DNA from 3 places in the Roseovarius sp. SK2 genome. Region 2 is predicted to be linked to each of the others. Evidence: riboswitches for the same ligand, from Rfam matches in the RefSeq annotation. Region 2 holds a riboswitch; each other region holds the start of a gene.

Region 1 (9,778 bases), on a different contig from region 2:
CCGCCGCCTCGCGCTGGGTGCGCTCATGTTGCTGCGGCGCGGGGAAAAGCGCGGCGAAATCTTCGGGCGCGTAGTCCTCCACGGCGACGACCTCGTCGACCAGGCGCGACATCTCCTCGATATCGGCCATCTCGGCATCGCTCAGAATGCCAGCCTCCAGAGCCTCCTGCGGGGTCTTTTTCGCATCGCGCAGGCGTTTCATGACCGGCGCCATCTGGGTGACCTTGGCGTAGCATTCGTTCAGCACCTGCACACCGTCGCGGTTACATCCACCGGCGATACGGCCGACGATGCGGTCGCGGGCCTCGGACTGATCGTACAGAAGGTCGCTGCACTGTGCGGTCAGCTTGTCGCCGGGCTTGCGCTGGGCCATGCCCGGCAGGGTGAAGACACGCAGCAGCCATGCCGCCCAGCGGGCCGGCAGGTTGGCGATGACCTCGTCCAGGGCGGTCTGGATGTTGTGGAACGCGTCGGCGGCCACATAGCGTAGAACCGGCAGGTCGGCCTTTTGGCGGCCTTCGTCCTCCCACCGTTTGAGCGCGGCGGAGAGAATGTACATCTCGGACAGGATGTCGCCCATGCGGCCCGAGATCATTTCCTTGCGCTTGAGCTCTCCCCCCAGCGACAGGAAGAGCATGTCGGCGGTCAGCGCATAGGCCGCGGACCAGCGCGACAGCTGCTTGTAGATATCGGTTGCATCGCCCGCCGCGGGGGCCGGTGCGAAGCGGCCGCCGGTCAAGGCCCGGCCCCAGCTGCGGAACAGGGTGCGGGTGCTGTGCCCGACATGGGCCCACAGGGACTTGTCGAACATCTCAAGCGCCTTGTCGGGGTCGTCCTCTTCCAAGGCCAGCATGTTGTCGAGCATATGGGGATGGGCGCGGATCGAGCCCTGCCCGAAAATGATGAGGCTGCGGGTGACGATGTTCGCCCCCTCGACCGTGATGCCGATGGGCACGGCGCGGTAGAGTGGCAGCAGGTAATTCGACGGCCCGTCGATCACCGCCTTGCCGGAATGCACGTCCATCGCATCATTCAGCGCCTCGCGCATGCGGAAGGTCGCATGGGCCTTCATGATCGCCGAGATCACCGACAGCGCGCGCCCTTCGTCCAGCCCGGCGCAGGTCAGGTGGCGTGCGGCATCCATCGAATAGGCGTCGGCGGCAAGGCGTCCAAGTCGCGCCTGCACGCCGCCGAACTTGCCGATGGGCAGGTTGAACTGTTCGCGTATACGGGCGTAGGCGCCGGTCGTGTGGGCCGACAGGGCAATGGCGGCGCAACCCATGGAGGGCAACGAGATGCCACGCCCGGCGGCAAGCGCGCTCATCAGCATCATCCAGCCTTCGCCGGCATACTCCTGCCCGCCGATGATGTTTTCGAGCGGGATGAACACATCCTTGCCCGTGGTCGGGCCGTTCATGAACATCGTAGAGGACGGGATGTGGCGGCGACCGGTTTCGACACCCTCGAGGTCGGTCGGAACGAGCGCACAAGTGATGCCGATATCGGGCGTTTCACCCAAAAGGCCATCGGGGTCCCGCAGCTTGAAGGCCAGACCCAGCACGGTGCAGACCGGCGACAGCGTGATGTACCGCTTGGCCCAGTTCAGGCGGATGCCCAGCACTTCCTCGCCTTTCCACTGGCCCTTGCAGACCACACCGTCATCGACCATCGCGCCTGCGTCGGACCCGGCCTCGGCGCTGGTCAGGCCGAAGGCGGGCAGTTCGCGCCCGTCGGCAAGGCGGGGCAGCCAGTAGTCTTTCTGTTCGTCGGTGCCGAACTGGTGGATCAGCTCGCCGGGGCCAAGCGAGTTGGGCACCATGACGGTCACGGCGGCGGCGACAGAGCGCGTCGAGATATAGCGAACGATCTCGGAATGCGCGAAGGCGGAAAACTCCAGCCCACCATGCGCCTTGGGAATGATCATCCCGAAGAACTTGTTGTCGCGCAGAAACTGCCAGACCTCCGGGGCAAGGTCGCCGGTTTCGTGGTTGATCTTCCAATCGTCGATCATCTCGCACAGCTGTTGCACGGGACCGTCGAAAAAGGCCTGTTCTTCGTCCGACAGTTTCGGCGTCTTGACCGCGCGCAGCTTGGACCAGTCCGGGTTGCCCGAGAAAAGCTCGGCCTCCCACCAGACTTCGCCGGCGTTCAGGGCTTCGCTTTCGGTCTTGGACATCCCGGGCAAAACGCCCTTGGCCCATTTGAAGACGGGCTTGGTGATCGCGCGTGCGCGGAAGCTGGACATGCGGGAACTCCTTTCGGCACAAAACGTGCGGGCTTGAGCAAAAGTTCCGTTGGCGCGCGGTCGGCAAGACCGGCAGCGCATTCGGATGAGACCTGCATCATAGCATTTTGCGCGATGTTCCGGCAGAGGGGGGCCGGAACCCGAGAGCTGGCGCGTCAGCTGAGCGTGTCCAAAGGCTGGAACACCATGCCGCTGGGCGTCTCCTGGAACCAGGCGGTGACGCCGAACACATCGGCCAGGCGCCGGGAGGTCAGAACATCCTGCGGTGGACCATCGGCAACCAGGCCCTTCCCGCCGAGCAGGATGAGCCGGGTGCAGTGGCGTGCTGCAAGCCCCAGGTCATGCAGCGAAACCAGTGAGGATTTGCCACTTCGTGCCAGCGCCGCAAAGGTCTGCATGGTCGAGATCTGGTGTGCGGGGTCAAGGCCCGCGATGGGCTCATCGGCCAGCAGCAGCGGCGTCTCCTGCGCAAGTGCGCGCGCGATCAGGACCCGGGCCTGTTCGCCGCCCGAAAGCTGGGTGGCATCGCGGTGGCGCATGCCGCCGAGTTCCATCCGGTCCAGCGCAGTGTCGACAGCCTTGCGATCGTGGTCGGCGGGGTTCTGGATCGACTTCAGGTGCGGTGTCCGGCCCAGCGTGACCACGGTTTCCACGGTGACGGGCCAGGCGATCTCGCGCGCTTGCGGCATCCATGCCGCTTGCCGGGCCCGCGCGTTCTCGGACAGCGCCGCAAGACTGCATGTTCCGGTGAACGGCAGAAGACCCAGTGCCGCGCGCATCAGCGTGGTCTTGCCGGCGCCGTTGGGGCCGATAAGCCCCACGAACTCGCCCGGTCCGATATCGAAGGTGACGTCGCGCAGAACGTCCCGCCCCTTGAGCGACACCGACAGGTCCTTGACCGAGAGAAGCGTCATATCCGTTCCCGCCGCAGTTTCAGGATCAGGTGCAGGAAGAGCGGTGCGCCGACGAGGGCCGTGAGCACGCCCAGCTTGAGGTCTCGCGACGGAAGGACCACCCGCACGGCGATGTCGGCGGCGAGCACCATCGCCGCACCGCCCAGGGCCGAGGCCCAGAGCAAGCGCGACGGATGCGCGCCGACCAGGGGCCGCAACAGGTGCGGCACCACGAGACCGACAAATCCGATTGCGCCGGCCACCGCCGTGCCCGCGCCGACGACACAGGCGGTCCCCAGCACCAGCATCAGGCGCAGACGGGTCAGGCCGATGCCCATGGCCTGCGCCGAATCCTCGCCCAGGGTCAGCGCGTCGAGCCCGCGGCCAAGGCCGCCCAGCAGGGCAAAGCCCACCGCCATGAACGGCGCGGCAAGCCAGACGTGGGTCATGGATCGGTCGGCGAGCGAGCCCATCATCCAGAAGACGATCTCGCTTGCGGCGAAGGGGTTGGGCGACAGGTTCAGCACGAGCGACGTCAGCGCGGCCGCCAGCGCCGAAACGGCGATCCCGGCCAGTATCAGGGTCAGCGACGTGCCGCGCGACCCGGCCAGCGCCATGATCAGGAACACGCCGCAAAGCGCACCGGCCAGGGCCGAGAAGGGCAGGGCCAGCGCGAAGGACGCGGCCACGCCGGTGTGGATGGCCAGCACCGCGCCGAACGCCGCGGAGCCGGACACGCCGATCAGCCCCGGTTCCGCCAGCGGATTGCGCAGGTAGCCCTGCATCGCGGCACCGGCAAGACCGAGGCTGGCGCCGATCATCAGGGCCAGCAAGGCTCGGGGCAGGCGGATCTCGCGCATGACAAGCGTCATCGCGCCGCCGTCGTCGACGAAGAGCGCTGAAAGGCTGTCGGTGATGCCGATCTCGGCGGGGCCAATCAGCAGGGATCCGAAGAACAGCCCGACGACCAGCACGCACAGGATGATCGCCAGACGGGTCATGGCGTGTTTTTCGTCAGCCGATGACGGGTCTCGGCCAGCGATTCTATGGCGCGCAGCACGTGGGGCGTGCCACAGACCCAGTCGCTGTCCGTGACCGTGGCAAAGGGCAATTCGGCGCGCAGCGCCTCGACCACCGGATGCTGCATGATCGCCTCGGAGCGCGAGGCGCCGGGATATGGCTGCGAAGTGATGACGATGTCGGGATCAAGCATCGCCAGCGTTTCCAGCTGGATTTTCATCTGAGTGCCGAGCCCGGCCTTGACCGCCGCGTTGTCGAAGCCCGCGGCCTGAAGGATCTGATCCGACAACGTGCCTGCCGGCGACGTATACCCGCTGGCGTAGTACAGCATCGCGTCGGGCCGGTCGCCGCTGTCCTGTTGCAGCGCGGCAAGGCGCGCATCGAAATGGGCGACCATCTCGCGTGCGGCGGACTGCCGGTGCAGAATCTCACCCATGCGAAGAATGTTACTGCGGATCTCTGGCAGGGATCGAGCCTGCTCGAACTCGACCACCTCGACGCCCAGCCGGCGCAGCATGGCGACACTGGCGCGCGTCGTGAAATTGCCCGCCAGAACCAGGTCGGGCTTCATCAGGTAGATTTCTTCGGCCAGGCCCTGGTTTATCACGTAGTCCCGCGCCTCTTCGGTCATCGCCGACATCCGCGGGTCGAGCGAGATGTCGGAAACCGAATGCAACTGTCCCGGCCCGGCAAGCAGCATGGCAAGCTGATCGGTGCAGAGATTCATCGACACGACGCGGCGCGGCGCCTCGGCCGAGGCAAGGCCCGCCCAGCACAGGATCACTGCGAAGGCGAGCCGGGTCGCGACGATATGAAAGCGCCGCGCCGCCATGTCAGAAGTTCGCGGTCACGCCGAAGAACGCGGTGCGGCCTTGCGTCGAGTATCCGTCCAGTTCTTCGTAGCTTTCGTCCGTCACGTTATGGATCCGTCCGTAGACCTGGATGTCATCGGTAACTTCGTGGCTGAACCCGACATTCACAAGCGTATAGTCCTGAAGCTCTACCACATTCGCACCGAGCGACGCCGCGGTGAAGTCGCTGTCGAAGAGACCGGCGACATGCTGCACCTCGAGGTTCAGGCGGGTGCGGTCATTCGGCATCAGGTAGCCCAGCCGCAACAGCGCCTCGTGCTCGGGGCGCCGGACCTCGACGCTGCCGTCAGGGTTTTCGGCGTCGAGCCAGGTATAGCTGAGCGACATGTCCAGCCGGTCGGTCAGGGCGGCGCTGGCGGCGACCTCGATGCCTTGCCGGTCGCTTGTGCCGGTCTGGTTGACTGGTGTCGAGATCCCCGTGCCAGGGTCGAAGACCGACGTGATCTCGTCCGTCAGTTCCTCGTTGAAATAGGTCACGTCGATCAGGCCACGACCGTTCAGGAATTGCTGCTCGACACCGAAATCCCAGCCTTTGCTCTGTTCGGGTTCAAGGTTCGGGTTGCCGGCGAAGTTGGCGAAGAAGCCGAATTGCTCGATCAGCGTCGGGTTCTGGACGCCGGTGCCATAAGAGGCATGCAGGCGCGTCGTCTGGTTGGGCAACTGGTAGGAGGCACCGATCGCGTAGGTCGTGAAATCCTCGAACTTGTCATTGAAATCGTGCCGCACGCTGCCCTGTAGCGCAAAGCCATTTCCGAAATCGCCCTGGTATTCGAGCGCGATGGCCGTCTGTTCACGCGAACGTTTGACGAGCTGTCCCGGCGCGAAGACGATCGTGGGATCGTTTTCCTTGTAGGTCAGACGCTCCCATTCGGCGGCGAAGCTAAGGGTATGGTTGGCGCTGTTGAGGGTGGGCGCGTCCAGCGCGACCGTGCCGCGATAGGCGACTTTTGCGCGGGTGCCGGAATTGTCTGAATTGCGCACGCCGGCGCCGCTCACACCCTGGCGGTCGATCGTGCCGAAAGACAGGTCAACCCGGTTCAGGAGCCGCCCGCCAAGCGTATCGAGTTCTGCGTAAAGGCCACCATAGGTTTCCTGAAGCGATGTGCCCGACAGGTCATCGACGACAAGACCTGCGCGGGTCGGGGCGCCGAACACGCCGCTGTCGCTGTCGCCGGTGCGGTCGACATGGCGGATACTGCCGCCGATCGTCAGAACCTCGTTCACACGGTAGCGGCCCTTGAGGTTGTAGGTGCGGTTCAGATCGCCGTCATCCTCGCCGCCGGGCGTGCCGGAAATGTCGAATCCGCCGGTTTCGCGCCGCGCAGCGGAAAAGCTGAGTTGACCGCGTTCGGTATTCAGGCGCAGGCCGAGGCGGCCCTCGGTGGTGCCGTCCGATCCCACTTCAAAACCGACGTTGCCAGAGAAACCCGGCTCTTGCGCCGTCTTGGTGGTGATCGAAATGACCCCGCCGATGGCGTTGGAGCCGTAAAGCGCCGATTGCGGTCCGCGAATGACCTCGATGCGCTCGATATCGGCGGCCAGAAGGCCGGAAAAGTCGTACTCGCCGGTATTGGGGGCGGCGACCTCGATCCCGTCAATCAGAACGAGCGTGTGGTTGCCTTCGTGACCGCGCAGACGCACCTGGGTGACGCTGCCATAGGCGCCGGTGCGGGATACGGAAACACCCGGCAGCGACCGCAGCAGGTCCGCGACGTAGACCGCGTTGCGGTCCTCGATTTCTTCCTCGGTGATGACGCTACCGGCCCGGCCATACGCGCTGCCTTCGATGGGCGTCAGACCGCCGGAGACGAAGATCGTGCCGAGGTCGTAGGGTTCATCCTGCGCGACGGCGGGCTGGATGAAAAGGGCGGTGGTTGCCGCAAGGACGGACTTGAACGGGCGTGACATGGATTGTCCCTCCGGGGCGCGCTTGATGCGCTGATTTTTTGGTTCATGCCTGGAAGGAAACTCTTCGCAGACGGTGCAAGTGTCACCGCTACGGAAGATCCGTTGTCGAAACGCGCCCCGCGTTCGGACAGGGTGATCACCTCGGCAGGTCTCCTGACTTGCGGGTCAACGCTTGGCCGGGTCTTCCCATCATGCGCCGCATGACAGTGACATGGTCCGGCCTCGCTCTCCGCCTACAGTTGCGGGGGCAGTTGCGGAGTTGACGCCTGGCGCGTCGCACCGCATTCCCTATTCTCCCGCCGGAAAGCCGACAGGAACCGAAGCGACTCGGGTGTTAGTGCATGACGCCGGGTGAGGAAAGAGAAAATCCCAACGCGGGACCGGCTGACGTCTTGCCGTGTCAATTTGATCTGGGTTTCGACCTGCGTCGCGCGGTCGTCGGCCCAGGAAACCGAATCCGTAAGTTCATCCGGTGCCTGGGCGGTTTTCTTGAGTGTCCTGGCCTGCCTTCGGGTACGACGCGACAGGTCGTTCGAGAATTTCCCGAAATCAGGACAGGCAGGATTGGACGGTTTCCACCACGGTTCCTGCGTCGCGGGCAATCACGACGCCCGCATCGCGCAGAAGCGAAACCTTGTCATCGGCCGACAGGTTGCCGAAGACCGACAATGTGCCGGCGTGGCCCATCCGGCGGCCGACCGGCGCGTGGCGCCCCACCACCAGACCCACCACGGGCTTGCCGTAATCGACCGAAGAGAGATACTCGGCGGCCAGTTCCTCTTCGCGTCCGCCCATTTCGCCGATCAGCACCACGGCCTTCGTATCCGGGTCGTCACGGAACTTTTCCAGGCAGCCGACAAAGCCGATCCCGTGCAGCACGTCGCCTCCGACACCGACGGTTGTGGACTGGCCCAGATTGGCGGCGCTGCAACTGGCCAGAACCTCGGACGTGAGCGAGGCCGAGCGCGACGCGATGCCGATCTGGCCCGGCTTCGCGTCGACGGTCGGCATCACCCCTATCTTGCATTGTCCGGGCGTCAGGATTCCCTGGCTGTTCGGGCCGATCAGCATTGTCTGCGACCCTTCGAGCGCCTCCTTGACCCTGCGCATGTCGTGTTGCGGCACCCGTTCGGTGATGCAGACGACCACCTCTATCTCGGCTTCGATCGCCTCGATCATGGCGTCGGCGGCTTTGGGGGCGGGCACGGTGACAAGGCTGGCATTGGCCTTCGTTTCCTTGACCGCTTCGGCGCAGGTGTGAAAGACCGGCAAGCCGAGATGCGAGGTGCCGCCACGCCCGGGACGTACGCCCGCAACGCAGTTCGTTCCGTAACGCATCGCCTGGTCGGTATAGAACGTGCCGGCGCGACCGGTCATGCCCTGAACCAGGAGTCGGGTGTTCTCGTTGACCAGAATTGCCATCAGCGTGCCCCCTTGGATGCGATTTCGACCGCGCGGTTGACGGCCTCGGACATGGTGCCGCAAATCTCGACCGGCACCTTTCGGTCGACGAGAATGCGCTGGCCCCATTCGGCGTTCTGGCCGGCCAGACGGGCGATAACGGGCTTGGTGCCCTTGTTGCGCGAATAGGCGAAGTTCACGCCCTCGGCGATGGTATCGCAGACCGTCATGCCGCCACCATGCACATTCAGCAGGATGGCAGTGACCGAAGGCTCCTGCAGCAGCAGTTCGACGCCGCGGGCGATGTCCATGCTGGTGGCGGTCGTGCGGATATCCATGAAGTTCGCGGGCTTGCCGCCCGCATCGATGATCATGTCGTTCGTGGCCAGGCCCAGCCCCGCGCCGTTGACCACGACCCCGAGGTTGCCGGTCAGCTTGACGAAGTTGATGTTGCTTTTCTGCGCTGCGGTTTCCACGGCGGGCAGACCCTCGCCCGAGACCATCGAATCCCATTCCGGGTGCCGGAACGCGGCACTGGCATCCAGCGCGACCTTGGCGTCGATGGCCATCCAGGTGCCGTCGGGCGTGCGGACGAACGGGTTGATCTCCAGCAGCGCCATGTCGTTCTCGATGAACGCCTCGCAGGCCGACAGAAGTTGCTCGACTGCCTTCTCGTCCTCCATCCCGATGCCGGACAGAAACTCGGTCAGACCGGCGCGGTCCGCATCAATGCTGCCGGTCAGGCTGTGCTTGGCGACTTCGCTGGCGTTCATCTGCGCCTTCTGCTCGAATTCCACCCCACCATCGGGGGAGGCGACGAGTAGCGGTGCGCCAGTGTCGGGGTCTAGTGCGAAGGCAATGTAATACTGGGCGTCATGCTTGACGTCGGCTTCGACATAGACGGCATGCACCGTTTCACCGGTGGCGCCGGTCTGGTTCGTGATCAGTTGCTTTCCCAGAAGCCTGGCAGCCTCGTCCTTTACCGCAGAGGCGGTGGCGGCGAACTTGATGCCGCCGGCAAGGCCGCGCGCGCCCGAGGTGATCTGCGCCTTCACCACGAACTTGCGGGCCGGAATGTTGGCGCAGGCGGCCTCGGCTTCGTCAGGCGTGCGGGCCATCTTGCCCGGCGGCACGGACACGCCGTACTGGGCCAGCAATTCCTTGGACTGGTATTCTGCAAGCAGCATGCGCGGCCTCCCCTCGGCGATGGCTCTTGGTATTTGGTATGCCAAGACTAACAGTCGTGTCAATGAGGTGAGTATGCGTTGTGTTCTCCTATGGCGCCAGCCCCCTTGAAGGCTAGACCTTGGTATGAACACGCGTCCGTATGGCGGGGCTGCCGCGGACTGCGTGGGCCGGGAAATGCTCCCGGCCCGACGCTTGATGTCTTATTTTCCGATAGCTTCGAGCACGGCTTCGCCCAATCCTGCGGGGGACTC
Region 2 (9,778 bases):
GTGTCGGCCAGCGCCGCGCAGGCTATTTCGATGGCGGGACCCGAGACGGGCCATGGGCCTGCCAGATCGCTAAGACGGTCGGCGACCGCCCCCGAGGCGAGGGCGAAACCGAGCCGCAGGCCCGCGAGACCGTAGAACTTTCCGAAGGACCGCAGGACGACGCAATTGACAGGACAGTCTATGGAGCCGATGGAAAGGTGCGGCTCTGGATCGACAAAGCTTTCGTCGACAATAAGCAGCCCCACATCGGAGGCGAGGTCGAGTAATGCCTCGGGCGCGGTGCGACGGCCGTCGGGATTGTTGGGGTTGACCACTACCGCAAGGTCCGAGCCCCGCAGGGCGTTTACCGACGCGACCTCTTCGACCTGCCAGCCGCAGGCCCTGAGGGCGGCGGCGTGTTCGTTGTAGGTGGGTGCCAGGACGGTGGCGCGGCCTGGCTTGGCCAGCCTCGGCACCAGTTGGATGGCGCCCTGTGCGCCGTTCATCGGGATGACGCGCAGGGACGTGGCGTAGGCGCTGGCCGCCGCGTCGCGCAACCGCGCCAGGTCGGATTTGCGCGGCAGAACTGCCCAGGCGTCGCCGGAGATCGGCGGCACAGGGTAGGGTTCGGGATTGATGCCCGTCGACAAATCGAGCCAGTCGGCGGGGGCGCCGCCCAGCCTTGCAATAGCGGCGTCCAAGTTGCCGCCGTGATCTCGGACTTCCGTCATGATGCCCTTAGAGCAGCGCAAGACCGGCCAGCGCAAGGGCGCAAAGTGCCATCGCGCGCCGGTAGAGCGACAAGGCGCGCAACAGATCTTCGGGGGTCGGATCGGGGGCAGTGCCGTTCAACCAGGGCTCGTCGTTGGCGCGCCCGTCATAGATGCGGGGGCCGGACAGGCGGACGTTCAGGGCACCGGCCATCGCGGACTCGGGCCAGCCCGCATTCGGGGACCGGTGCCCGGGCGCGTCCTGCTGCATCACGTGAAGCGTGTGAAAGAACGCCCCCGAGACCAGTGCGAAGAAGATGCCGGTCAGGCGGGCGGGGAGCCAGTTGACGCAATCATCCAGCCGGGCGGCGGCTTTGCCGAAGGCCTCGAACCGGTCGTTGCGGTGGCCGATCATGGAATCCATGGTGTTGATGGCCTTGTAGGCGGCGATGCCGGGCAGGCCCAGGATCACGCCCCAGAATAAAGGAGCGATGATGCCGTCGGAGGTGTTCTCGGCAAGGCTTTCGGTGGCTGCCCGCGCGATGGCCGGCGGATCGAGTTGGGACGGGTCGCGCCCGACGATCATACTGACGGCATGACGGGCAACTGGCGTATCCCCGGCGGCCAGCGGGCGCGCCACGGCGGCAACATGCGCGTGCATGGAACGCATGGCGACCAGCGGCCAGGCCAGCCCTGCGCCGATCATTGCGCCGACCCACCCGTGGGGCAGGACAGCCTGAACGAGCAGGGCGGGCAGGCCAGCGAGAAAGGTGATGCCCGTGACCGTCACTGCGCCGGCGATCAGACACCGGCGGCGGGAGCCGGTGTTTAGCCGGCGCTCGGCCATGGTAATGGCCTGGCCAAGCCAGGTGACGGGGTGGCCGATACGGGCGTAGAGCCTGTCGGGCCAGCCAAAGGCAAGGTCCAGCGCCAGAGCGCCCAGCATCATCAGTGCGAAACTCATGCGCGGCCCGTCTCGAAGTTGAAAACGGATGTGAGGCCCGTTTCTTGCAACGCGGCTGCGCCTCCTCGCGGGATGGTTCCCGGTGCAAAGATCAACCCGCGAGCGGATCCAGTATGGGCGCGCACTGTGCCCAATGCGCAGAGATCCCTTGCGAGATCGGCCATCGGATCGCATGGGCCACGACGCGCTGTGCAGCGACGCGCGGACTCCGAGGCGATGGCAGCAACGCGGGGAAGGTCGCGTGCCAAGGTCGCATCGGCCCATTCATCGGCCAGGTCCGACACGTCGTCGAATACATCGTCCTGTGCGTCGGTACAGAGGGGCGCGCCCCACAGACCGCCAAGGATCGTGGCACGGGGCGGGGCGGACATCGCTCTGATCACCTCACCCGAACGGGACGCCCAGAGGTGCTGATCGGGCGCGTCGAACATTAGCGGATCGGTGGCGCCCTCGATGGCGATGCAAGCCTTGGCCAACTGTTCGGGTGTGCCGCCATACCCTGCTGCTCTGGCGGCCGCCACCAGCGTTGCCGTCGATCCGCCTGCCCCGATGCCAAGCGCGAAATTGCGGCTTGCGCCGGGAAGGGCATCCAGCCCCAGGTCGCTTGCAAAGCGGGCGAGTTGATCCGCGTTGAAAGGCAAGGCCTCCTCGGACGGGGCCGTGACGCGCATCGCGGAACAGGCCAGGGTGATCAGGGCGACGGGCCCCGAAGGCCCGAGCCGGCCCTGAATCCATTCACCGAAATGACCGCAGACCGTGACATGAGTCATGTGCGGTTGACCTCGATCACCGAAAGCGGGCCATCGGGGCCACACCGCAGCCGCGTTACCGACAGGTGCGCCACCTCGAATGCCAGCCCGCCGGAGCCGTGTCCGGTCACGAAGCCGAGCGCGGCGCGGATCACGCCGGCATGAACGACCAGCGCCACCGGGCCGTGCGCCGCGGCGTGGCGCCCATGCTCGATCAGGGCGGGGGACACGCGCGCGCAGAGGTCGTCGAAACTTTCGCCGCCGGGTGATCGGTGGGCTGCCAGGGTCGCGCTGTCCAAAACGCCGATGTCGGGTAGCGCGTCAAGCGCCATGCCGTCATGCGTGCCGAAGTCCTGCTCCCAAAGTCGTGTATCCTGTTCGTATGTGCCGAAAATCGCGTCGGCTGTCTGGAGGCAGCGTCGTGCCGGACTGCTGATGACCCGCGAGATGGAGGTCAGCCGATCTTTGAGTTGGGCGACCGCCTTGGTGTCGAGGGCAGCCTCGACATCGGTGCGGCCATAGAGGCGTCCCGGAACGGCCACTTGGGCGTGACGGATCAGGATAAGCTCTGGCCGGATGGGCGCAACGGGTTCCAAGACGTCGCCTTTCAGCTTTCTTTTTTCCTCGAAAAGTGCTTTCCCACGCTGCAATGAAAAAGTCGATACTCATCACCGGGGGGGCACGTTCCGGCAAGTCCGCACTGGCAGAACGGATGGCTTTGCAGCCCGCCGGCCGGGCGATCTATATCGCCACGGCGCGTCTGCACGCAGGCGACGACGAGATGGCCGAGCGCGTGGCGAAACACAAGGCGCGGCGCGGTGCGGCGTGGCAGGATGTTCATGCGCCGACCGACCTGGCCGGAGCATTGCAAGACACCGATGGTACACTGCCTCGGCTCGTCGATTGCCTGACGCTGTGGTTGACCAACCTCATCCTGGAAGACAGCGATTGGTGGGGCGAGACCGGCAGGTTGGTCAAGACGCTGGAGCGCCAGGCCGCGCCGGTCGTTTTTGTTACCAACGAGGTGGGGCAGGGGATCGTCCCGGAGAACAAGCTGGCCCGGCTGTTCCGCGATGCCGCGGGGCAGGTGAACCAATCCGTGGCGCAGGCCTGTGAAGAGGTTTGGCTGACCGTGGCGGGCTACCCGATGAAGGTGAAGCCGAATGACCATTCTTTCTGACGTCTCGTCGCTGGACGAGGTTGCGGGCCTCGCCGGTAGTTTGCCCCTATCCGACGATAAGGCGGCCGAGGCGGCGCTGGCGCGCCAGAACAGCCTGACCAAACCGCCGGGCGCGCTGGGGCGGCTGGAGGAACTGGCTATCTTCATGGCGGGTTGGCAAGGCAGGGAACGGCCCTCCATCGCCAGCGCGCAGTCCCTGATCTTTGCGGGAAATCACGGTGTCTGCGCGCAGGGGGTCAATCCGTTTCCACAGGATGTGACGGCGCAGATGGTGGCGAATTTCGAGAACGGCGGCGCCGCGATCAATCAATTGTGCCGCGCGAACGAGGCCAATCTGTCGGTGATTGCGATGGAGCTGGACCGGCCGACTTCGGATATCACCGCCGCGCCGGCCATGTCGGACGCTGATACACTGGACGCCCTGCGCCGCGGGGCCGCGGCCGTCGATCCCGGCGTCAGCGTCTTGACCCTCGGCGAGATGGGTATCGGCAATTCGACCATCGCCGCCGCGATGGCCAAGGGCGCATTCGGCGGAGACGCGGCGCTTTGGGTCGGGAAGGGAACGGGGTCAGATGACGCAGGGGTCGCGCGCAAGATCGACGTGGTGTCACGCGCCTGCACGCTTCACGCGGATGCCGTTGGGCTGGACATTCTTGCCCGGCTCGGCGGGAGGGAGCAGGCGGCGATCTGCGGCGCCGTGCTGGAGGCGCGGGCGCGGCGTATTCCGGTCATCCTCGACGGGTTCATCTGCACGGCCGCGACCGTGCCGCTTTTTGCTGCCGACCGGCGGTTTCTCGACCATTGCCTTGTCGGTCATGTCAGCCGTGAGCCGGGCCATGCGCGGCTTCTGTCGGAACTGGGGATGCGGCCGATCCTGTCGCTGGACATGGCGCTGGGCGAAGGGTCGGGCGCGGCGATTGCGCTGGGCGTGTTGCGCGCGGCGCTGGCCTGTCACAACGGGATGGCGACATTTGCCGAGGCGGGGGTGTCGGGTCAATGAGCCTGCGTGCGCGCATTGCCGAGCTTCAACTGGCGGTGATGCTGCTGACCCGGCTTCCAGCCGGGCGGATCGGTGACGACCCACCGACGATGCTGGCCGCGCGGTGGGCCTTCGTGCCGGTGGGGTCCGTTGTCGGCGCTCTGACGTGGATGATTTTCAGTCTGGCGGAGGCGATTGGCGCGCCGGATCAAATTTCGGCTCTCCTGGCGTTGGGCGCAATGGCGCTGGTCACTGGAGCGCTGCATTTCGATGGGCTTGCGGATTTTGCCGACGGCCATGGTGGCGGACGTGACAAGGCGCACGCGCTGGAGATCATGCGCGACAGCCGCATCGGCAGCTACGGCGTGGTTGCGGTGGGGGTGGTCGCGGCGCTGTGGGCGGTGTCCGTAGCCGCCGCCGATCCCGGCTTTTGGGCGTTCGTCGGCGCAGCGATGCTGAGCCGGGGGGGCATGGTCGCGGTCCAGGAGAGTCTTACCCCGGCCCGCGCGGATGGTCTGGGGAAAAGCGCGGCGGGCCGCAGCAGGGCCGCGCGGGGCGTTCTCGCGGCTTTGGCGGCTGTGGCGCTGGTGATTTCGCCTTGGACGCTGCTGGCCTGCGCGATGGTGACAGTTGCCATCGGCTGGCTGGCATGGCGAAAAATCGGCGGACAGACCGGCGATGTTCTGGGGGCCGTGCAAATGGTCTCGGAAACCGCGATCTGGGTCACAGTGGCGTGCCTTTGACGGCCTTTTTGCCGGGCTGTCAGTCCTGCCAGCCCTCGTACATGATAAGGTCATCGAGCGATATCCGCTGCCGCCACCCCTTGGCTGCCAGTTCGGGTTGGTCGTAGAGCTGATCGACATATCCCACGCAGAGATAGGCCACCAGCTCGACATGTTCGGGGATGCCGAGCAGAGCGGCGATTTCGCGGTGATCGAAGATGCTGACCCATCCCACGCCGATCCCCTCGGCGCGGGCGGCGAGCCATAGGTTCTGCACCGCGCAGACTGTCGAATAAAGGTCCATGTCACGGTTGTGCGTGCGCCCGAGGATCACCTTTCCGCCGCGGGTACGATCGCAGGTGACCACGATATTGAGCGGCGCTTTGGTGATCCCTTCGAGCTTCAGCGACCTGTAGGCGGACTGACGATCATCGGGGAACATGGCGGCGGCTTCTTCGTTGGCGCGGTTGAAGATGCTGTGCACCTGGGTTCTGAGTTCGGCGTCACGCAACAGAATGAAGTTCCACGGCTGCATGAAGCCGACGGAGGGCGCGGCGTGGGCCGCTTCGAGGATTCGGCGCAGCGCGTCTTCGTCGATCGGGTCTGGTAGGAACTCGTTCCGCACGTCGCGGCGCGCCTCGATGATGTCGTAGAGACATTGCCTTTCGTGCGAGGAAAAGACACGCGCCGGACTTGGCTTGAGTTGATCCGCCATGGAGGGGCTCCGGGATGGATGCGGCGAGTTTCAGGCGACCCTATCGGAGGGCGATGCCGTGTGAGACGCGTCGGCAAGCGGCATTGCTTTGATGTCCGGCGCGGCGGTTGTCGTGTCTATGTCAGAGTGGGGCGGGACTTTGCAAGCCTGACACAGAGTACGTTTCCAAGCCGGCCAGGGACGTTCGCTTTGCGGTTCAGTCGCTGGGTTCGAGATTCGCCTATCGTTTTGCGTTGTATTGTTGACAGGTCGCGGTGCTTGCTAGACTAACGAGAGTGATCAGTTCCATTTCCGCAAGAAATGGAGAACAGGGAACGCGGTGCGCCTGAAAACATTCGGCAATTCCGTGGCTGTCCCCGCAACTGTAGGCGGCGAATCAGGCTGAATACGTCACTGGAGCAATCCGGGAAGGCCAGCCAGACGATGAAGACCCGCAAGCCAGGAGACCTGCTGATCGCGACTGAAACCACAAGGCCTTCGGGTGTGAAGGCAAAGAGGTACTACTATGATTGTAAAGACTGCATCCACCGCACGGGCAACATCGGCCTCCGGGCTCGTTTCGGTGATCGCCATCGCCGCGCTGGGCCTTGGCGTGATCTTCGTGGCAGGCCACGTTCAGGCCGCGGCGCTGCACGACGCGGCGCATGACGTGCGTCACGCCACCGGCTTCCCCTGCCACTGAACCGATGTTCACGCGTCTGCTGACCAGCGCCTTGTTCGCTGGCGCTGCCGCAGGGTTGATTATCGCCCTGGTGCAGCTTTTTTTCGTTCAACCGGTCCTTCTTCATGCCGAGCTTTATGAAGGTGGCGACCTGGTGCATTTCGGGACCGAATCGACCGCTTCAGCCACGCCAGAGCTGCCGGGCTTCGATGCCGTGCGGGATGGTTTGAGTATCATTTTCACGATGCTGATCTATTCCGGTTACGCGATGATCCTGGTGGCGCTGATGTCGCTGGCTGAAAGCCGTGGTGCGGCAATCGACGCTCGCACGGGCCTGATCTGGGGCGTTGCCGGGTTTGTCGCGGTACACCTTGCACCGGGCTTTACCCTCGCGCCGGAAGTTCCGGGCGTGGCTGCGGCGGATGTCTACGAGCGCCAGATCTGGTGGTTTGCAACCGTGCTGACGGCCGCGATCGCCATGTGGCTGATCGCGTTCAGCCGGAACTGGGCCGGATGGGGTGCAGCCGTTGTGCTCTTACTGGCGCCGCATGTCATCGGTGCGCCCGAGCCTGAAGTCTTTACCGGACCGGTTCCGACCGAGATCGGCGCCTTGTTCGCGTCGCGCGCTCTTGGAACCGGACTGGCCGCCTGGGTCATGCTGGGGGCCTTCGCGGGCTTCTTTTGGTCGCGCGAAAGTGAAACGACCGGCCAGGCTCAGACCGTCTGACACTGGCACATCATTGCTCGGGCGCGTGCCTTGCGCGCCCGTTCTCTTTATCGAACATGACGTTGGATTCGCCCATGGACCGTTCCATTCCAATGCTTCTTATCGGCCTCGTTTTCGGCGGGGGACTTGGATTCACGGTGGCTGCGGCGAACGGCGTCACCTTTGACGGGCATGATCATGGCGATCCGGCTCCTCATGGCGGTCCTGAGCAGCACGCCGGCGCGGCCATGCACGATCATGGCGCCATGTTGTCGGTCCCGGCAGGCGCCGATGCGCCGAAGCTGGAGATCGAGGTGACGCCTGATCCGTCCGCCGGCTGGAACCTGCATATCATGACCGAGAACTTTCGGCTCTCGCCGGAGAATGCCAGCCGCGCCCATGTTCCGGGCGAAGGACATGCCCATGTCTATGCCAACGGCGTCAAGCTGGCTCGCGTCTATGGCCCCTGGATGCATCTGGACACCCTGCCCGAAGGCGAGGTGGAACTTGAGGTGGTATTGAACAGTAACGATCACCGGCCACTGGCCGTGGGCGGTGCTCCGGTTGCGCAGAGCGTCATGCTCAGCAACTGAGCGCCGGGACGCGGCCGACCAGACAAAACCGAAGTCTACCGCATGGCTGCGCGTCCTCGATCCAGCCGTCGGGGGCGGCAAGATAGGCGTGCAAGGTTGCGACGATATCTTCTGCATCCGCCGCCGGATCTACCCCGTTGAAGAAATATATGGCCCGGCCCGGCCCCTGCATAGCCATGGAAACCGGACTGGCACAGCCATTCATGCACCCGCGTTCGACGATACTCACCGCGTCTGCCAGCCCTGTGGCCGTCAATTCCTCGCGCAGAGGTCCAAAGTCCAAAGGACCGCAGTTCTGACAGAAATGGACAGTGGCGGAGGGGTTCATTCGGTGTCTCGCGTTGCGTCGTCACGTTGAGGCATACAGATCCTGCGCCTCTGGTCAATTCGGGCAGGATTTTGAGGCGTGGCCCGGACCGCTCAGCGTCTCGGGCTTTCCAGTTGGGCATCTGCCTCCCTGCGGTCAAACGCAACCGCACAGGCGTTCAGCAGGGCGCTGTCGCTGTGCCAAGGGCGATTGGCGGATCGCGTATCGACGACCGTCACCGTTTGAAGTCAGCGCCAAGGGGACGGTTTAAGCTGGTTTGATAAGGGAACGTTTCGAGAACCTGAGTTGAGGCAACGTGTCGGCATGCTAGCTGAAACGCTGCATCGGGCTTTCCAGCCAACCCGATCTCTCTCGGGATTGCCCTTCTAGGCATGTTGTATCCTGATGATGCAAATAGATGGAGCGGCAAAAGAACCGATGAAGGGGTGTGTAGATGGGGTATCTGGCTGCTGACCCGTGGCATCGGGCGGCATGGCCGTGGCACCACCGCCCGATCACTTGATACACGCAGGAAATAGACAAAACGCGGTGCATCCGAATTTGTCGCTCGGCCTTTCGTCGATACCGATCCAGAGAATTTCCTGCCGATAATCCGATCGTTGGGTGTCGAAGCTATCATGTTCGTCGCCTCGTCAGCGAAGGTCTGACCCGCACTGTGGACGTTGTCGAGTCGACTAATAAAAGCCCGATAAGATGAAAGTGCTGAAGCGCGTAGCGCGCATTATGTACATGTCTAGACGGGCGTATTGCCGACCTTCGCTGCACGATTGCGGAAAGTCTGCTTATTGGATCCAACGAAGGTTGATGTCTTTTTTCTCCGCAAGGGGAAATCTGCATTTCTGGGTTTGAAAGGCGTTTGTACAAATGGCACCGTAAACATTATCTCCCTCAACAGGACACACACCCGTGCGACACACCATTCTTCGAGTTGCTATTACAGGCTTCATTTTGCTTGCGGCGCACCCGGCTTCTGCGAATTCTCTATTGCGACAGATCGATCGAACAGGGCTGACGCAGCAGGATCTCAACATCATGGTCCGAACCGGTGGAGAGCTTTATGTCAGCCGGAAAGCGCTGCCAGGGGACGATACGATCTGGTCGAACCCTGAGACGGGAGCTTATGGATCGGTTGAAATCGCGTCTGTCTCCGGCAATTGTGTCGGACTGAACTACAAGTTCAGGACACGTCGGCAGGCCCGCATCCAGACAGTGCAGACGCAACGGTGTCTGACCGATGGCCGCTGGATCCTTGCGCCTTAATACAGCAGGTTTCAAGGCAGATAGACGGCTTCCAGTTCCGCGAGGCTCCTGCCCTTGTCATCCATGAAGCGTAGGCTGCGCCCGCCGATCAGATGCGTGGTTGCCGCTCCCAGAACAGCGCCCAAGCGCGCTTCCCACATGGCAAGGTCGTCAGGGCAGGCCATCATCGTGCTGGCCGGTTGACCGAAGGATAGTGTGCTTTCGGAGACGGAGACGCTGCCGCGCATCATGT
Region 3 (9,778 bases), on a different contig from region 2:
TACCCATCAGTACCGAGCGCTGACGCCAATTCAGGCCCACGGACTGGGCCGTGCGGCCGGCGATGCGTGCATCGCGGGGGACCACGACCTCGATCATGTCGAGCCCGTCGCCGGCGGCGCGGACCTTGTCCTCGCGCTTGGAGTCCGAAAAGGCGAGAGACAGCGCGGAGCGGAACTCATCCAGCGCGTCGGGCGTGGCCTCGATCACGAGCGCGTCGCCGGCTTGCAGAATGGTGTTGCGGGCACGGCCATAGCGGCGTTTGCCGTCGCGCACCACGCCGAGAAGCGCGACGTCGTTGCTGTCGGCATCCTCCTGCAACTCTGCGAGGCGCTTGCCGATCTGGGCGCTGTCCTCGGGGATGGTGAGTTCGGCCAGGTAATCGGCCAGTTCGGCGGCGTGCAGACCGCTGTCGTCGCGGGCCGGAATGAGCCGCCAGCCGATGAGGGCGACGAAGACAAGACCGGCAAGCGCGGTGACGGCGCCGACGGGGGCAAAGTCGAACATGGAGTAGGATTGCCCCAAGGCGTCCTCGCGGATGCCGGCGATGATGATGTTTGGGGGCGTGCCGATAAGTGTGACCATGCCGCCAAGGATCGTGGCAAAGGAAAGCGGCATGAGACTGAGTCCCGGAGGGCGCTTGGCCTTGCGCGCGGTCTGGACGTCGACGGGCATCAGCAGGGCCAGTGCCGCGACGTTGTTCATGAAGGCCGAGAGCACGCCGCCGATGCCGCCCATGATGGTGATATGCGCGCCGAGGCTGCGCGAGCTGTCGACCAGCGTCCGGGTGATGAGAAAGACCGCGCCCGAGCGTACCAGACCGGCGGAGACAACGAGGACGAGGGCCACGATGATCGTTGCCGGGTGACCGAAGCCGGTAAAGGCCTGCTCGGTGGGCACGACACCCAGCACCACGCCCAGCATCAGCGCGCCGAACGCGACGATATCGTAGCGGTAGCGGCCCCAGAGCAGTAGCGCGAACACGCCGCCGAAAAGCGCGAAGAGTATGATCTGGTCCTGGGTCATCTGGGCGAGGTCTTTCCGGAGCGGTCTGACGGGCGCGGCCCGTCCGGCCAGCCTAGAGGCAACGGGCGGCGGCGCAACAGTCGATTGCCGGGATTGCACAGCGGCCCGCGCCTGATTTATAGAGGCGTGAACTTTACACATGTCATCGGAGGCGCGTCATGGCCGGCCACTCAAAATGGGCGAATATTCAGCACCGTAAGGGGCGTCAGGATGCCCAGCGGGCAAAGCTTTTCTCCAAATTTTCCAAGGAGATAACGATTGCCGCCAAAATGGGCGATCCGGACCCCGACAAGAACCCGCGCCTGCGCCTTGCGATCAAGCAGGCCAAGTCGCAGTCGATGCCGAATGACAATATCGACCGGGCGATCAAGAAATCGGTCGCGGGCGACGGCGAGGATTACGAGGAAATTCGCTATGAGGGCTATGGTCCCAACGGCGTGGCGGTGATTGTCGAGGCGATGACCGACAACCGCAACCGTACCGCCAGCACGGTCCGCTCGACCTTCACCAAGCATGGCGGGAACCTGGGCGAGACTGGTTCTGTCGGGTTCATGTTCGAACGCAAGGGGCAGGTCACCTACCCGGCGGGCGCGGGCGACGCCGATACGGTGATGATGGCCGCGATAGAGGCCGGGGCCGAGGACGTGGAATCGGGCGAGGACGGGCATACCGTGTGGTGTGCGGATACCGATCTGAACGACGTCAGCACCGCGCTGGAGGCGGAGCTGGGCGAGAGTGACGAAACCAAGCTGGTCTGGCGGCCCACGACCACGACTGAGCTGGACCTGGAAGCGATGCAGAAGCTGATGAAGCTGATCGACGCGCTGGAGGATGACGATGACGTGCAGAACGTCACGACGAATTTCGAGGCCAGCGATGAGGTGATGGAGCAGTTGGCGGCGGAGTGATCCTGCCGGCCCGGACCATGGAGCGGCGTCCCCTCGGGGCGCCGTTTTGCGTTTGGTTCGGCGTCGTGCATACGGCACGCGATGTACAGTGTGATGGACCTTTCGTCGGCGGTGCGGCATCCTGCGCTCGGCCATGGGAGACAGACATGCAGATCGAACACGAGGACGGCGAGAGCAAGGGGCGCTATGTCACCCGCATCGGTGACGGACCGGAGGCCGAGCTGACCTATTCCAAGTTGGGAAGCTCGGGAATGATTATCGACCATACCGGCGTGCCGGACGAATATCGTGGCGATGGTGTGGGCTTGGCGCTGGTCACGCGCGCGGTGGAGGATGCCCGGGCGGCGGGCCGCAAGATCACGCCGCTTTGCCCCTTTGCCGCGGCGCAGTTTCGACGGCATCCCGAATGGGCCGACGTTCTGGCCTGAGGGCTGGTTTGACGCATGTGTCGTCGGGAGGCCCTTCAAGGTCGCAATCGCGTGTTGCGCCAGAGGCCGGTTGGCGGCAAGATGATGGTCCCGAAGGTGCCACGAAAGCCGTGGAGAATTGGGAAGCCGGTGCAAGTCCGGCGCTGCCCCCGCAACGGTAAGGATGGGGGATACCGCAGAGGGCCACTGGGGCAAGATGCCCCGGGAAGGCGCGCGTATCCGCACCCCCGCCAAGCCCGGAAACCAGCCCTTGGGGTGAACGTCGAACCGCGGGGGGCGGTACGGGCGGTGGACCGAAAAGCGGTTCTCGCGCGGCTTTCCTTCGCCCCAGTCCGGCCCGGGGTGTGGCCGGAGGAAGAGCAGAAAACATGAACCTGACACCGATCATGGATGGACTGGAGCGCAGCGGCGCCACCGGCGCGGAGGCCGAGGCCGTGGCGCGACTGGGATTCCTGGAATGGGTTTTCGCCTATCCGGGGACCGTCACGGCGCGCGTGTTGCGCGAGGCGCTGGCCGAGCCAGTTGTGCAGAACCCGGGCAGTGCTGCGGCGTGTGCCTTCGTCGATTTCCTGGAAGAGGCGCGGCATGCGGCGCCGATGGCCCGCGGACGGCGCGGGCGCGCGGCTCGGGTCATGCACTGAGCTTACGGAATTTGGCCCCGTTGTCACATGCGGCGGGGCGCATCCGGTTCAGGTGTCCGGAAGAGGAATGGATGGTGTCGCGCAAAAAAAACGGCGACGCCAGGGAGGAGGAGAGGCGCCGCCGTTCTTTACGTCGGGTCCCAGGGAGGAGGAAGGGACCGTTCGTTACAGTTGGGCTCGTTCTGAGCCCAGGTCTTGCCGGGACCGCACAAGGGAGGAGAGGCGGTATCCCGAACAGGTGCCAAACGGGAGGAGAAGCACCTGATTGTTTTAGCGAGCGTTTGGCGCGGTGGCCGTTTCGTTCGCTGTTGAGTTAAAGATAGCGATATGCTGCGCGTGCACAATAGATTTTGCTGCAACGCGGCTATGCAGGAAGCGCATAGAAGAATAGTTCATTTTTTGCGTGCAATATCATCTATTTGCCGGTTTTTTGTGCGGGATTGAAACGGGGGTTGTGCCTGCTTTCAGAAATGCGACTTTTGGCGGCGCAGATGCATGGAGGCAGGGCATGACGGAAATACTCGACAAAGTGCGCCAGGAGCTGGAACGGCTTGAACTGCCGGACGGTGGTACCGTGATTTCACGCGACATGGTGCGTGCGATGCGACTCGAAGGCAGCGAAGTGCGATTCGTGCTGGAGGCGCCCACTGCCGAGATGGCCCGCCACATGGAGCCCTTGAGAGCAGCCGCCGAGCGCGCGGCGCTGTCGGTCGAAGGAGTGACTTCGGCGCAGGTGGCGTTGACCGCACAGGCGCCCGAGGCCCCGACCCCGTCACTGAAGGTGGGCCGGCACCCCGAGGGCGGAAGCGCGTCGATCCGCCCAGGCGGGGTGAAGTCGATTCTGGCGGTGGCGTCCGGGAAGGGCGGCGTGGGCAAGTCGACCGTGGCGTCGAACCTTGCAGTGGCACTCGCCCGGGCGGGACGGCGCGTGGGCTTGCTGGACGCCGATATACACGGGCCGAGCCTGCCGCGCATGATGGGCGTGACCGAGCGGGCGAGCAGCCCGGACGGCAAGATCCTGACTCCGCTGGAGGCACATGGCGTCAAGATGATGTCCATCGGACTGATGATCGAAGAGGACCGCGCCGTTGTCTGGCGAGGGCCGATGCTGATGGGGGCTTTGCAGCAGATGATAAGCCAAGTGGACTGGGGCGAGCTGGACGTGCTGCTGGTGGACCTTCCGCCGGGAACGGGGGATGTGCAGTTGACCCTGTGCCAAAGGGCGGCGCCCACCGGTGCACTGGTGGTCTCGACGCCGCAGGATGTGGCGCTTCTGGATGCGCGCAAGGCGATCGACATGTTCAACACGCTGAAGACGCGGGTGCTGGGGCTGATCGAGAACATGTCGATGTTCCATTGCCCGCAATGCGGATACGAGGCGGCGATTTTCGGCCATGGCGGCGTGGCGCAGGAGGCCGAGAGGCTGGAGTTGCCGCTGTTGGGGGCCTTGCCGATCGACCTCGACACACGGCTGGGCGGCGACGCCGGGCGGCCCGTGGCGCTGGAGTACGGTCCGGTGTCGGAGGCTTATGCGCGGTTGGCGGATCGGCTGGTGCAGGGCGGAATGGCGTAGGCCCAATTCGGCCTATGAGAATGCCTGATATAGTGGGTTTTTACCCACTTTAGGTACAATTCACACCGCCATTGGCATAGGCCGCCAAAGGTCGGGCACCGTCACGGTGTCCTGAGGTCCCGTTAACTCCCCGTTGATATTTCCCGAAGCCCGGGTGCGCTCCGGTTCGCGCCTATGGCTGGCAAACATGTGACGCCTTGGGGACGGCCCCCTGGCGCGGAAAGGGAAATTCATGAACAAGGCAATTACCGATGGCATCACCTTCATGCCGCCGGCCTATGCGAACGGGCTGGACGTCTGGTCGAGCGGGAACGGCACGCCGGGGTCCGACACGTATGATGGGGCGGCCAACGCCGCCTTCGTGCCTGCCGATCAGGATTTCGGCGGGGCGCTGGAGATCCAGAAAACCCAAGCCGTTCAGAAACTGCGGTACATGGGCGAGACGCCGATCCTGCCGGGCTGTTACCTGCAGATCACCGCTCGGGTTAAGGCAATTGCCGGGAACCTGCCGAACGTGCGCATCGCGGCCTGGGCCGGCGGTGCGGGCGGCGCCCATGTCAACGGCCTGGTCGAGACCGGCCCGAGCGTGGCGCTGACCAACTATGGCGAGGTGGTCGAGGTCACGGCTATTGTCGGCAGCGGCGACCGCGGCGGTGTCGACATGGTCTGGGGCACAGAGCCCCTGTATGGCCATTTCGGCATCGACCTGACGGGGCCGAATAGCGGCGTGGTGCGGATCGACGACATTAGGATCGAGGATGTAACCAGCATCTTCCTGCGCGATCTGGTCGGACTGGTGGACGTGCGCGATTACGGCGCGAAAGGGGATGGCAGCACCAATGACCTGCCTGCGTTCGAGGCCGCGGATGCCGCGGCGCATGGCCGGACCGTGCTGGTGTCCGCCGGTACGTATTTTCTGGGCGACAGCCTGGCCATGCAAAGCAAGGTCGAGTTCGAGGGCGAGGTCACCATGCCGGTCGACAAGATTTTCGAGCTGGTCAACGATTTCGACTTTTCCAAATACGTGGACGCTTTCGGCGGTGAAACCGAGATGGCGTTCAAGAAGGCCTACCAGGCGCTGCTGAACAACCCCGGCCACGTGGAGCTGGACATGAAAGGCCGCAAGGTGGCGCTGCGCGAACCTGTGGACATGCAGGCCGCCGTGCCGAACCGGACCACCTACAAGACGCGACACGTGATCAAGAACGCGCAATTCTCGGTTTTTCCGGGGGCGAACTGGGACACCGATACTGTCACCTCGCAGGCAACGTACAACGCCAACGACAACAAGCGACTGATCAACGTGGCGAACGTGGCCAATATCCAGGTCGGTTCGCTGGTCACGGGCAACGGGGTGGGCCGAGAGGTCTATGTGCGTTCCAAAAACGTCGGTGCCCAGACCGTCACCCTCAGTCACCCGCTCTTTGATGCGGAAGGCACGCAGAACTACACGTTCAAACGGTTCAAATATATGTGGGATTTCAGCGGCTTCTCGCAGATCTCGAAATTCGCGGTATCGAATGTCGAGTTCCAGTGCGGCGGCGATTGCAGTGCCGTGCTGCTGCCCCCCGCGGGATCGGCCATACATTTCCGGGATTGTTTCTTCACACAGCCGCGCGACCGGGGGATCACCAGCCACGGCGAGGGCGACCAGGGCATGATGATCGACCGCTGCCAGTTTTTGTCGCGGGAAAGTCCTTTGCTGGTGCCCGACCGGACAACGATCGGGATGAACTGCAACGGCAACGACATCAAGATCCGCAATTGCCGGTGCAATTTCTTCAAGCATTTCGCGATTTTGGCGGGATCGTCCAGCATCATCATGGGCAACCACTGTTTCCAGGGCGACAGTGCTGATCCGGGGCCGCGCAGCGCAATTTTCGTTATGGCGCGGACCAACAACCGGGGCACCTTCACCGGCAATTATATCTGCGACGGTTCGATCGAGTGGACCAACGAGTATGACGAGGCGCCCGATTTCTCGAGCGAATTTTCGTTCAGCGCTTTGTCCATCACCAGTAACGTTTTCCTCAGCCAGAGCACTGCGCCCTCTTTCAATTTCCTGTCCGTGAAACCGTATGGGCCGGGGCACTTCATCAACGGGCTGACGGTCACGGGCAACACGGTGCGCCTGATCGACGGGCCGATTGACCGCTTCGAGGGCATCGACACCAGCTTTGCGACCATGAACTTCGAGCGGTTCCGCAACATCCGCTTCGAGGACAACGCCTATTTCAACGTCAATATCCAGGTGGAAAACCCGTTGGTCATGCAACATACCGAGGCCAGCGCGCAGAAGACATGGGTCGTGTCGCCTCATCCCAAGCTGCCCTTCGAGGCTTGGGCGCAGACGGTCGAGTCGATCGTGGCAGAGCGGGCGATCCGCGAAGCCGATGGAACGGCCTATTTCGGGGTGCCTTACTACGACGGAAAGGAAGGACCGAACAAGGACAGCGTCAACCTGCGCTGGGAAAAGGCGGTCAGCGGGACGGTCACGATGCGCATCAGGATCGACGATCTGATCTGATGCACGGGAGGTGTCGCGCAACGCATCAGAACTGTTGCCAGAGGCCGAATTTCAGCTTGAAATCATCGGCCTCTGCCACGCCGGCGACAAGCCCGAGTTCGACGTGGCGGCCCGGTGCGATGCGGCGTATGTAGGATGGAGCCAGCTTGGCGTAAGGATCACTTTGCGTCGGGATGCCAGTCTGTAGTTGCAGGATGATCTTGGCGTCGGGGCGGGGGCTGAGGCCGAAGGTGATATCGGTTTCCAGAATGCCATCGAAACTGCCGATGATCACCGCCCGGCTGTGGATACTCAGCCAGCCGGGTTTATCCCCAAGCTCAAACCCGCGTCCGACGCTGAGACCCGGCCGAAGCGCGAAAGTTTCCCGAGCCATCCCAAGGCCGAATTCTGGGACGATGCGCGTGCTGCGGTCGGTGGCGCCGATGGGCCAGCGCAGGAACGCGATGGCCTTGGACATGTCGTCCTCGTGGCCGCCCGCATCGAGGCCAAGGGTCAAGCCGTGCGTCAGCCCATGCTCGGCATAAAACGAGCCGTAGAAACCGCTGCCATCGGAAATGCCGTTCTCGAAGTCGGTCTCGATTGAATAGCTCAAGAAGGTTTCACCCTCGGTCCGCATCCAGGGACCGGCCAGCGCCGGCGCGACGCTGGCGATCAGCAAAACGGGAATGATAACGCGCTTGAGCAGCATTGCACCTCACGCGTTCAGATTGGTTAAATTTGGTAAACCTTTGGTTAACGAAAGCCGATTATTCCGGGTTGTCCGGCGTGTCGCGGGCGACCGCGATCAATCCAAGCTGGCGCGCGCCGGCAATGGACAGGATATCGGAATCAAATCCCTGCGGCTTTTGAAAGCGGCGGATGGCGGCGCGGGTGCCGCGATCCAACTGGCCGTTGATCGGCCCGCGATAGAGCCCGCGGGCCTTGAGGGCGCGCTGTACCGAGGCGTTGAATTCCGGCGTCAGTTGGGTGCGGCAGGGAACCTGGAACCGGGTTACGCGCCGTTCCTGCACGATCTTCTGCGCGGTTTCGGTCCGGTAGCTGGCAGGACGCGTGACAGTGCCGTCATCGGCCACCTCGGCGGGGCTGACGAGGATCTGCTCGGTCACGGTTTCCACCACGGCGGGCGAGGTGTCTTGTGCCCAGCAGGTGCCGGGGGCCGCGCCGGGTGGGGGGGTGTCCAGCCGCTGCACCGCGTCGTTACCCGCGTCGGACATGTCTCCACAGGCGGCCAGCGCCAGAAGGGCGCAGGGGGCTATCAGGGTTGGTCGGATCATCCGCTCGTGCCTTTTTAGGCGTGTTTTGCAGTATCTTACCCGGTTTGATCCGCTTGGGGAAGTGTGCTGTCGCCCGCGTCCTCCAGCAGGCGATCCAGCAAGTGCGAGATATCTTCGACGTCCTCGGCGATGACGTGCACGACGCCTGATTGCCGCTGGATACGGCCGGTGACGCGCAGCAGCCGCCCGGCAATGACCGCGCGGCGGTATTTCTCGTAAAGTGCGCGCCAGACCACGATGTTGACCACGCCGGTTTCGTCCTCGAGCGTGATGAAGATCACGCCCTTGGCCGTGCCGGGGCGCTGGCGCAGGATGACGAGGCCCGCGACGGTGATGCGCGCCCCGTCCGGCGGGTCGTCCATGCGCGCGGCCACCAGCGCGGAAGGCGGGCGTGGCCAGTCATGGGCCGTGCTCTCGGAGAAAACTCTCATGAGAACATAAGTAGAACATCGCGAATTTTGCGCAACTCTTTTCCGCGTGATGTCGCAAATGGGACTGGCATCGGCTAAATGGCGCGTCTAGGAACCCTTGTAAGATGAAGCGACGGGAGCCCGAATACATGGCGAAGATAACCTACATCGAACATAACGGCACCAAGCACGAGGTCGAGGTCGCCAACGGCCTGACCGTGATGGAAGGCGCGCGCGACAACAACATCCCCGGCATCGAGGCCGATTGCGGCGGCGCCTGCGCCTGTTCGACCTGCCATGTCTATGTGGATCCGGCCTGGGTCGAGAAGCTGCCGGCGAAAGACGACATGGAAGAGGACATGCTGGACTTCGCGTTCGAGCCCGATCCCGAGCGCTCGCGCCTGACGTGTCAGTTGAAGGTCAGCGACGCGCTGGACGGCCTTGTCGTACAAATGCCAGAGAAACAGATCTGATCCGCCCCTTCTTCTGGCCATAAATTTCCCGGGGGTGCAGGGGCTGGTCCCCGCTTGAACCTGCGTGCGGGGGCTGGCCCCCGCATCTATCGGATCGCGCGCAGCGCGGTCCGGAACTCAGTCCAGAGCCCGCCACCCGATATCGCGCCGACAAAACCCGTCGGGCCAGTCGATTCGATCAATCATGTCATAGGCGCGGTCGGCGGCCTCGCGCAGGGTATCGGCCCGAGCCGTGACGTTGAGCACCCGGCCGCCCGTGGCGGTGATCTTTCCGTCCTTTTCGCCGGTGCCGGCATGGAACACCATGTGGAAGCTGTCTTCAGGACAGTCGTCCAACCCGCTGATGATGCTGCCTTTCTGATAGGCGCCGGGATACCCCGAGGCTGCCATCACCACCGTCAGGGCATGATCGTCGGCCCAGCTGGCCTCGACCTGGTGCAGGCGTTCCTCGGCGGCGGCCTGCATCAGGTCCAACGCCTGGGCACCTAGCCGCAGCATCAGGACTTGGCATTCAGGGTCG

Evidence for each region. Region 2 has a riboswitch for cobalamin ahead of PVV74_RS20010 (CbtB domain-containing protein). Riboswitches for the same ligand answer to the same signal wherever they lie in the genome.
Region 1: linked by a shared signal. The riboswitch ahead of PVV74_RS15955 (TonB-dependent receptor plug domain-containing protein) and the one ahead of PVV74_RS20010 (CbtB domain-containing protein) in region 2 are both predicted to bind cobalamin.
Region 3: linked by a shared signal. The riboswitch ahead of PVV74_RS11970 (hypothetical protein) and the one ahead of PVV74_RS20010 (CbtB domain-containing protein) in region 2 are both predicted to bind cobalamin.

What each region holds. Positions count from the first base shown of each region.
Region 1 is NZ_JARAMK010000009.1:60-9,837, reverse strand. Features, by position in the region: gene PVV74_RS15975 (acyl-CoA dehydrogenase) at 1-2,245, opposite strand, end outside; gene PVV74_RS15970 (ABC transporter ATP-binding protein) at 2,401-3,159, opposite strand; gene PVV74_RS15965 (FecCD family ABC transporter permease) at 3,156-4,139, opposite strand; gene PVV74_RS15960 (ABC transporter substrate-binding protein) at 4,136-4,990, opposite strand; gene PVV74_RS15955 (TonB-dependent receptor plug domain-containing protein) at 4,992-6,938, opposite strand; cobalamin riboswitch at 7,065-7,275, opposite strand; gene sucD (succinate--CoA ligase subunit alpha) at 7,488-8,360, opposite strand; gene PVV74_RS15945 (succinate--CoA ligase subunit beta) at 8,360-9,526, opposite strand; partial or broken gene PVV74_RS15940 (succinate--CoA ligase subunit alpha) at 9,728-9,778, opposite strand, start outside.
Region 2 is NZ_JARAMK010000013.1:293-10,070, reverse strand. Features, by position in the region: gene cobD (threonine-phosphate decarboxylase CobD) at 1-710, opposite strand, end outside; gene cbiB (adenosylcobinamide-phosphate synthase CbiB) at 718-1,653, opposite strand; gene PVV74_RS20040 (hypothetical protein) at 1,650-2,423, opposite strand; gene PVV74_RS20035 (histidine phosphatase family protein) at 2,420-2,998, opposite strand; gene cobU (bifunctional adenosylcobinamide kinase/adenosylcobinamide-phosphate guanylyltransferase) at 3,052-3,582, shown strand; gene cobT (nicotinate-nucleotide--dimethylbenzimidazole phosphoribosyltransferase) at 3,566-4,582, shown strand; gene PVV74_RS20020 (adenosylcobinamide-GDP ribazoletransferase) at 4,579-5,304, shown strand; gene bluB (5,6-dimethylbenzimidazole synthase) at 5,324-5,998, opposite strand; cobalamin riboswitch at 6,262-6,467, shown strand; gene PVV74_RS20010 (CbtB domain-containing protein) at 6,504-6,680, shown strand; gene PVV74_RS20005 (CbtA family protein) at 6,685-7,386, shown strand; gene PVV74_RS20000 (hypothetical protein) at 7,461-7,958, shown strand; gene PVV74_RS19995 (DUF1636 family protein) at 7,948-8,241, opposite strand; gene PVV74_RS19990 (hypothetical protein) at 9,319-9,546, shown strand; gene PVV74_RS19985 (META domain-containing protein) at 9,558-9,778, opposite strand, start outside.
Region 3 is NZ_JARAMK010000005.1:159,591-169,368, forward strand. Features, by position in the region: gene PVV74_RS11955 (SLC13 family permease) at 1-1,024, opposite strand, end outside; gene PVV74_RS11960 (YebC/PmpR family DNA-binding transcriptional regulator) at 1,183-1,932, shown strand; gene PVV74_RS11965 (GNAT family N-acetyltransferase) at 2,079-2,360, shown strand; cobalamin riboswitch at 2,438-2,626, shown strand; gene PVV74_RS11970 (hypothetical protein) at 2,729-3,001, shown strand; gene PVV74_RS11975 (Mrp/NBP35 family ATP-binding protein) at 3,510-4,574, shown strand; gene PVV74_RS11980 (glycosyl hydrolase family 28-related protein) at 4,807-7,101, shown strand; gene PVV74_RS11985 (hypothetical protein) at 7,127-7,789, opposite strand; gene PVV74_RS11990 (peptidoglycan-binding domain-containing protein) at 7,848-8,375, opposite strand; gene PVV74_RS11995 (OB-fold nucleic acid binding domain-containing protein) at 8,411-8,806, opposite strand; gene PVV74_RS12000 (2Fe-2S iron-sulfur cluster-binding protein) at 8,935-9,258, shown strand; gene purD (phosphoribosylamine--glycine ligase) at 9,376-9,778, opposite strand, start outside.